One region of the Mycobacterium sp. Soil_C_30 genome, then DNA from elsewhere that is predicted to be linked to it. Evidence: riboswitches for the same ligand, from Rfam matches in the RefSeq annotation. Region 1 holds a riboswitch; the other holds the start of a gene.
The links. A riboswitch is a leader RNA that binds a small molecule or an ion and turns the genes downstream of it on or off. The one in region 1 is predicted to bind glycine.
Positions count from the first base shown of each region.

Region 2: it holds a riboswitch for glycine, as region 1 does, so the genes downstream of both, AC3A6P_RS01240 (hypothetical protein) here and gcvP (aminomethyl-transferring glycine dehydrogenase) in region 1, are expected to answer to the same signal.

Region 1 is NZ_JBDGJH010000018.1:137,933-142,154, reverse strand. It holds gene gcvP (aminomethyl-transferring glycine dehydrogenase) at 1-1,364, opposite strand, end outside; glycine riboswitch at 1,420-1,521, opposite strand; glycine riboswitch at 1,522-1,619, opposite strand; gene AC3A6P_RS26985 (M20 family metallopeptidase) at 1,634-2,770, opposite strand; gene AC3A6P_RS26980 (DUF1028 domain-containing protein) at 2,760-3,434, opposite strand; gene AC3A6P_RS26975 (RidA family protein) at 3,431-3,847, opposite strand; gene AC3A6P_RS26970 (4-hydroxyphenylacetate 3-hydroxylase family protein) at 3,844-4,222, opposite strand, start outside.
Region 2 is NZ_JBDGJH010000001.1:281,135-285,356, forward strand. It holds gene AC3A6P_RS01235 (L-serine ammonia-lyase) at 1-1,329, opposite strand, end outside; gene AC3A6P_RS01240 (hypothetical protein) at 1,415-1,765, opposite strand; glycine riboswitch at 1,727-1,818, opposite strand; glycine riboswitch at 1,820-1,911, opposite strand; gene AC3A6P_RS01245 (hypothetical protein) at 1,962-2,474, opposite strand; gene AC3A6P_RS01250 (TetR family transcriptional regulator) at 2,593-3,162, opposite strand; gene AC3A6P_RS01255 (DmpA family aminopeptidase) at 3,321-4,222, shown strand, end outside.

The sequences.
Region 1 (4,222 bases):
CGGGTCTCGATGTCGACCGGCTCGGCGTCGGCGGCGGACACGCCGAAGGCCTGCAGCACCGATGCCACGTGGGCGTCGGTGGTGGCTTCGTCACATGCCACCGACACGTGGTCGGCGTCCACCCGCCACAGGTTGATGCCCAGCGCCTTGGCCGCGGCCACCACCTCGTCGGCGCGGCCCGGCACCGATGCGAGCACGGTGTCGAAGAACGTGTCATGCACCAGCGCATCGCCGAGGGCGGCCGCCACCCGCGCGGCGTGCCCGTGCACCCGCCGGGCGATACCGGTCAACCCTTCGGCGCCGTGATAGCTGGCGTACATCGCGGCCATCACGGCCAAGAGCACCTGCGCGGTACAGATGTTGCTGGTGGCCTTGTCGCGGCGGATGTGCTGCTCGCGGGTCTGCAGCGACAACCGGTACGCCGGAGCGCCGTCGGCATCCACCGAGACCCCGACCAGCCGGCCCGGCAGCTGGCGGGCCTGCTTGGTGGCCACGGCGAGGTAACCGGCATGCGGGCCGCCGAATCCCATCGGCACGCCGAAGCGCTGCGCACTGCCGAACGCCACGTCGGCACCGATCTCTCCGGGCGGAGCCACCAGCGTCATGGCCAGCAGATCGGCACCCAGGGCCACCAGCGCGCCGCGTTCGTGGGCCTGCTTGATCAACGCGGACCAGTCGGTGATGCGTCCGCTGGCGCCGGGCAGTTGCGCGATGACGCCGAAGAAATCACCCTCGGGCAGACCCTCGCGCAGGTCAGCGGTGACGATCTCGATGTTGAGCGGCCGCGCCCGGGTGGCCAGCACGGCAGCGGTCTGCGGGAAGACGTCGACGTCGACGGCCAGGCGGGTCGCCTTGCCGCGAGCGGCGCGCTGCATCAGCGTCATCGCCTCGGCCGCGGCGGTGGCCTCGTCGAGCATCGAGGCATTGGCGATGTCGAGTCCGGTGAGGTCGGCGACCATGGTCTGGAAGTTCAGCAGCGCTTCGAGGCGGCCCTGGCTGATCTCCGGTTGGTACGGCGTGTAGGCCGTGTACCAGGCCGGGTTCTCCATGATGTTGCGCAGCAAGACCGGCGGGGTGAGCGTGTCGTAGTAGCCCTGCCCGATCATCGAGACCGCGACGGTGTTGGCGTCGGCCATGGCGCGCAGCTGGGCCAGGGCCTCGTGCTCGGACACCGCGGGCGGCAGCTTGTCGAGACCCGGCGCCACCCCGTCGGCGTCCAGTGCGTCGAGGATGCCGGCCGGAAGCGCCTTGGCCGCAAGCTCGTCGAGGGATTGCACACCGATGACACTGAGCATGGTGTCGATATCGGCGGCGCCGGGGCCGATGTGCCGATCGGCGAATTTCGGGGCGCTGTCGTTGAACAGCGCGTCATCGGAGAGGGCCAACACGAACTCCTAGGCAGCAGGACGAACTATCGCGTCCTCCCCCTCTGTCGTCGACCCGAACCGGGCTGCCTGAGAGATTCGGCCGATCAGGCCTTTCCCCATGGGCGGGTGCGCGCACCGCTTTCCAGAGGCATCGTGGTCTGACGCGGTCCGGGGGCCTGAGAGGTTGACGGAGAGGTGTTGCTCCTTCGGCGTCTGTGGCTGGCGGTCACAGAACTCTCCCGCGAGAGGGCGATGCAACTGCGATACTACCGCCCGGCGAGATCGAGCGCCGTCCATGCCAGTGCGGTGGCACCGTCGCGCAGTGCGGCCTCCGCCTGCGGCCCCACCGCGGCGTCGGCGAACTCACGTTGATGGTTGACCGCGGGCAGGGAACCGATGCCCAGATACGGGTGGATGGCGCGCACCACCTGCGACACATTGCCCATGTCGGTCGACGCCGACGCCATGGCCCCCGCCCCTTCCGGCGGCTCGACGCTCATATCCCGACCCAGCGCGGCCGCGTTCGCGACGAACAGGTCCAGGATCTCGTCGTCGGTGCGGAATTCCGAGTAGGGCGCGGACTCCAACTCGATGTCGAGATCACAGCCACTGCCCAGGGCACCGGCCTGGAAGCAGGCGCGGATCCGCTTCTCGATGCCGGTCAGCTCGGCGAGTGTGCGGGCACGGACATACCAGCGGCCTGACGCCGAGTCGGGGATGGCGTTGGGCGCCGACCCCGCTGAGGTCACCACCCCGTGGACCCGCACCGTCGCCGGCAGCTGCTGGCGCAGCAGGCCGATCGCCACCTGCGCCACGGTGAACGCATCGGCAGCGTTGACCCCCAGATGCGGATAGGCCCCCGCGTGGGCGCTGACACCCCGATACGTGACACGCCAGTGCGCCACCGCCATCGGCTCGGCCCGCGGGGCGTCAACCGGCCCCGGATGAATCATCAGCGCGGCGTCCAGGCCGTCGAACTCACCGGCCTCCAGCATCACGATCTTGCCGCCGCCGCCCTCTTCGGCCGGCGTGCCCAGGACGTGCACGGTGAGGCCCTGGCCGCGGTCGGCCTCCTGCACCATCAGCGCCGCCCCGATGGCCGACGCGGCGATCAGGTTGTGCCCGCAGGCGTGGCCGAGCCCGGGCAGCGCGTCGTATTCGGCCACGAAAGCGACGTGCAACGGGCCGGTGCCGGCGCGAGCGTGAAACGCGGTGTCGAGTCCCCCGGCGCGGTGGTCGACGCGGAAACCGCGATCGGCCAGCAGCCCGGTCAGCATCCGGTGCGCCCGCACCTCGTGCCACGCCAGTTCGGGGTCGGCATGCAGGGCGGTACTGACCCCGCGCACCAGCTCCCAGTTGCGCCGCAGGTGATCGCCGGCGGCCGCCTTGGGCTCAGAGATCACCGGGGACCCCGAAACTGGGCGCAGCCGACGGGTCCAGGGCACGCCGCACGTAGTCGTCGCGCTGGGGTTCCCAGACCTCCCACAGTTCGGCCAGCCGGGTGTAGGGATCTTCGTCCCAGTCCACGCGCAGGGTGGTCTCCGGCCAAGCGACCTCCCGATAGACCAACAGGCCCGCGGAATACACCGGACCCTCCTCTCCGCCGGCGGTCAGCGCGGCGTTGAGCCCGGCCAACAGGCGGGCTTCGAACTCGTCGGCCCCCGAGGTCTCGTAGCCACGGATCAGCTCGGTGATGGTCGCCGGCCCGGCAAGCATGTTGCCGGCCGCCACCACGCCGTCACCGGCCACGTGGTGATGCACACCGAGCGCCCCGGCCCCGCTGTAGGCCGCGGTGCGCCCGGCCGCGTCGAGCACGGTCAACTGCCGGTAGTCGCGCAAAGCGTGGTCGGCCACCACAGCGGTCATCGCGGCCTGCGGCTCGGCGCCTTCGGCGAGCCGGTCCAGCAGCTGCCCACCCAGCCGGGGATCGGTGACGTTCTGGCTGGCGGCGGCGCCCAGGCCCGGGCGAATGTTGAGGCACCGGGACGCCACCGCCGGCGAGGACGAGGCGATGATCATGCCGAACGCTCCGGTGTCGCGGTCCAGCGCCGCCATCGAGAACGTCATGACGCCCCCTGCTTCACGGCGATCACGTCCACCTCGACCAGCCACTCGGGCCGGGCCAGCGCACTGACCACCACCCCGGTCGACACCGGGTGCACCCCCTCGAGCCAGCGTCCTACCACGCGGTACACGCTCTCCCGATATCGCGGATCGACAAGGTAGATCGTCACTTTGACGATGTCGGCGACAGAAGAGTCCGCCTCGTCGAGCAGCGCGGCGATGTTGGACATCGCCTGCTCGGTCTGGGCGGCCACGTCGCCGACACCGACGTTGCGCCCGGTGTCGAGATCCTGCCCGATCTGCCCGCGCAGATAGATGGTGTCGCCGGCGACGACGGCCTGGCACAGGTCATTGTCGAGATTCTGTTCGGGGTAGGTGTCCTTGGTGTTGAACGGACGGATCCGCCGGTGGGTCATGCGCCGCCCACCCGGTCGGACAGCTCGGCAGCGGACCTGACCAGATCGAGTGCGTTGTCGTAGTCGAAGTTGCGGTACACGGCTTGGTAATGGGCGAACGGCGGCGCCTGGGCGAACAGTTGGAAGGTCAGCCGGTGACCGGCGTAATCGCTGTTGAGCAGATCCCGGGCGAATGCCAGCAGCTTGCGCCGATCGTCGGCCTGCCAGTCATCGTTGATCGAGTAGAACTTCTCCAGCCAGGGGCTTGCACCGGGGTGGGCGAACGTGGCCGAGTCCGGCGTGATGCAGATCTGCCCCCCACAGAGTTCGCGGGCGAGGTGGATCATCTGCGGCAGCTGCGTCTGAGCCCAGACCCGCCCCGCATACAGCAGCGAC
Region 2 (4,222 bases), on a different contig from region 1:
CTTGTACTTGGAGCTCATGTCCGCGCCGGTGGTGCGCATGGTCTCGATCACCTGGTCGAGGCTCACCCGGTGGGTGCCGTCGCCGCGCAGCGCCATGCGTGCGGCGTTGATGGCTTTGCCCGCTGAGATGGCGTTGCGCTCGATGCAGGGAATCTGGACCAGGCCCTCGATCGGATCACAGGTCAGGCCGAGGCTGTGCTCCATGGCGATTTCCGCGGCGTTCTCCACCTGTTCGGGTGTGCCGCCCAGGATTTCGGCCAGGCCCGCCGCCGCCATCGATGCCGCCGAGCCCACCTCGCCCTGGCAGCCGACCTCGGCCCCGGAGATGGACGCACGTTCCTTGTAGAGCGAGCCGATGGCGCCGGCGGCGAGCAGGAAGCGCACCGTGGTCTCGTCGCTGTCCTTCCTGCCCGCGGGGGTGTAGTGCATGGCGTAGTGCAGCACCGCCGGGACGATACCGGCCGCGCCGTTGGTGGGCGCGGTGACGATGCGCCCGCCGGAGGCGTTCTCCTCGTTGACGGCCAGTGCTACCAGGTTCACCCAGTCCTCGGCGAACTCCGGAAGCCGTTGCGGGTCTTCCTCGCTGAGGCGTTCATACCAGTCCTTGGCGCGGCGGCGGACCCGCAGTGCGCCCGGCAGCAAGCCGTCGCGGGCGATACCGCGTTGTTCGCATTCCACCATCACGTCGCGGATGTGCAGCAGCCGCCGGCGGATCTCGGCCTCACTTCTGCTGGCGCTTTCGATCTCGAGCATCAGCTCGCTGACGCTGCAACGCTTTTGGTGGCACAGTTCCAGCAGCTCCTTGGCCGAGCCGAAACCGTGTGCCGACGTGGCTGCGACGGTGGCGGGTTCGCGGCTCTCGGCCTCGGTGACGACGAACCCGCCGCCCACCGAGAAGTACGTCTCCCGGTGCAGTTCGGTGCCACCGGGCCCCAGCGCGGTGATGGTCATCCCGTTGGGGTGGAACGGCAACATGGTCAGCGGCCGGAGAATGAAATCACCCTCGGTGAGCGCGATTTCGCGGGCCCCGCCGAAGTTGATCCGGCCGGTGGCGCGCATGGCGTCGACCCGGCGCTCCATCTGCTCGGTACTGATCTCTTCCGGCAGAAGTCCTTCCAGCCCCAGCAGGACAGCGGTCATGGTGCCGTGACCCGCTCCGGTGGCGGCCAGCGAGCCGTACAGGTCGACACGGATGTCCCGGACGTCGTCGAAGGCGCCGAGGGTGTGCAGATCGGAGAGGAACCGCGCGGCGGCGCGCATGGGTCCCACGGTGTGCGAACTCGATGGGCCGATGCCAATCGAGAACAGCTCGAACACACTGATCGTCATGCGGTCACCGTCCTCGGCTTGTTGATCGACAGTTGATATATCAATGCTGAGTCCACGGTAGGCCAGCTGGGCGTGATGGTCAAGGTCACTGCCTCCGGGCGAGCGCGGCGACGGCCGAGACGACGAGCGCACGGTCAGCCCGGGTCAGCTGCGTGATCCGGTCGCCGTGCGCAGCGACGAGGGCGCGGAACTGCGCGTCGACGCCGGCCGGCGTCGTGCCGAATTCGAGGAAGGTGACGTCGTCGGGAGGACCTCCGTACGGCGTCCATGCCATTGCGAACTCCAGCAGTTGACGGTCATAGCTGTCCAGCGACGTGCATCTGGGTGTGGACAAGGTCGGTGTCGACAAGGCGGCCCCCGGTTCGGTCGCCTCGGCAGGTGCCGTGGCGATGTGGAACTCCCCGCTCTGTCCTGATACCTGAGAGATCTGGCGCACTCAGCGCCGTACACCTTCGGTCAGGCAATTCGGATTGCCTGTCTCCAGAGTTGCCTTCGCGCAACGGTACTGGGGCCTGAGAGATTCCCGGGGAGGATGTTGCTCCTTCGGCGCCTCGGTGTTCGAGGTTCTCCCGCCACGCGTCAACGGCTTTTCAATTGTGACGGGGGTAACGTACCGGGCTGCGCCGGCTTTGTCACGGGACGGGACCCACATCCGAGTGGCGACCCGGTAGGCGGGCCGCGTGTCGCTGCCCCGGGCCAGGGCCGCGGCGGGCGGCGAGCATGTCGGTGACGGCGCCGGTGACGAACGCATAGATCGCCTTGTGCAACACATCGATGAGAAGTTCTTTGCGCGGCCAGGTCTGTGGTGGCGCGCCGACACCTGTGGCGTTCTCCAGGATTTGGTCATTGGTAAGCCGCACCACGGCGAATTTCGCCGACGCCAGTGGGCCGCGTAACCCGACCTCCGACATGACCGCCCGCAGCACCCCGAGCAGGATGCCCTGCCCGTAATGCATGGCCCAGTTCCGCACCAGCGGCTGCTGCCCGGGTTGTTCGGACATCCCGGTGAGGCGCTCGAGCGTGCGGGCAGGCACATGCGAGTTCGGCCGGCCCGTGATCCGCTGCTCGAGCTTTTCCCCGACCGTCATCACCGCCACCCCGGCCGCACCGGCGACGAGGCCTTCCCCCACAGCGTTTCTCAGCATGGCGCGCGGGTACCCGGGCGCGATCCCACCAAACGATCGGCACTCATGACTGCGGAACCCCGGTAGAGCAGTCGGTGCTCAGCGGGGCGCTACTGGGCGTGGCGGGGCGACGCCGGCCTCACACTGTGTCGGGCAGCTTGGTCCCGGTCGCCAACTCCGCGTACTGGCGCATCAGCCGCAGGGCGGTGCTGCGGCTGATCTCGGGGTCGCGCGCCACGATGCGGTAGCCGAAGTAGTCCTCCATCGACATCAGCGTCATCCCGATGTCGCGGGCAGGGGAGCGGAGCGTGAATGCCCCGGCCTCGGCGCCGTCGTTGAGGAGGTCGGTGTAGAGGTCCACCTGCCGGTGGTAGATGCCCTGGACGTCCCGGCGCTGGTCGAGTTCGAACCCGGCCGCCAGCACGGCGCGCCAGATCGCTCGCCACTCGGCGTCCTCGGGTCCGCTCGGCAGTCCCGCGGCGATGGTCAGCGCCAGTTGGTGGTGGATGTCGCGGGCGCGGCGACCGAGTTCGAGCCGCTCGTCGAAGAACCGGACGTCGGAGCGCAGCGCCAGCTCACTGAGCAGCTGGGGCATGTCCTTGAAGTAGTAGCGCACCGCGTTGGTGGTCAGCCCCAGTTCGGCGGCGACGTCGGCGAGCTTGAGCGTGGCCAGGTCGTAGCGCTCGATCAGGGCGATCGCTGCGTCCATGATTTCGGCACGTCGCTCTACCTGCCGGTTCGGCCTCGCCACTGCTGGGCTCCTCTCGCGGATTCGGACCAATTTTGCCGTTCCTGTTGCGTGACTGCTCACCCGGGCGCATAGTTCTTTTCCAATTAGGAAAATAACTCTTGAACGAAGAGAAAACCATGCGTGCCAGAGATCTCGGCGTGGTCATCGGTGAACATCCAACCGGACCGTACAACGCCATCACCGACGTGGGGGGTGTCCGGGTCGGACACACCACCGTGCAGGGCGACGGAATCAACACCGGCGTCACCGTCGTCATCCCGCATTACGACATCTGGACCGAACCGGTATTTGCCGGTTCGCACCGTCTCAACGGCAGCGGCGAGCTGACCGGCCTGGAGTGGATCCGGGAGTCCGGCGAGCTCACCACCGCCATCGGCCTGACCAACACCCACAGCGTCGGCGTGGTGCGCGACGAGTTGGTGGCCGAGCAGGTGCGGGTTCGCGGTGACGGCGTGTACTGGTCGCTGCCGGTGGTGGGGGAGACCTACGACGGACTCCTCAACGACATCAACGGCTTCCATGTCCGGCCGGAGCATGTGCGCGCCGCGCTGGCGTCGGCATCGGGCGGCGCGGTGGCCGAAGGCAATGTCGGCGGCGGCACCGGCATGATCTGCCACGGCTTCAAAGGTGGCATCGGCACCGCCTCGCGCACCTTCGGCGACTACACCGTGGGCGTCCTCGTGCAGGCCAACCACGGCCGGCGCGAACGCCTGCAGATCAACGGTGTACCCGTCGGCGCCCGGATCGGCGCCGAACAGGTGCCGCTGCCCGATTACCCGGCCCGGTTCGAGCCGGGATCGGGGTCGATCATCGTCATCGTCGCCACCGACGCCCCGCTGTTGCCCCATCAGTGCCAGCGGCTGGCGCAGCGCGCATCGCTGGCCGTCGGTCGCGTCGGCGGCACAGGCGAGCAGTACAGCGGCGATCTGATGCTGGCGTTCTCCACCGGTAACCGCGGCATCCCGCCCTACGCCTGGGACGAAGACGTCGCGGTCGCCCAGCGCGAGGTCCCCGTGCG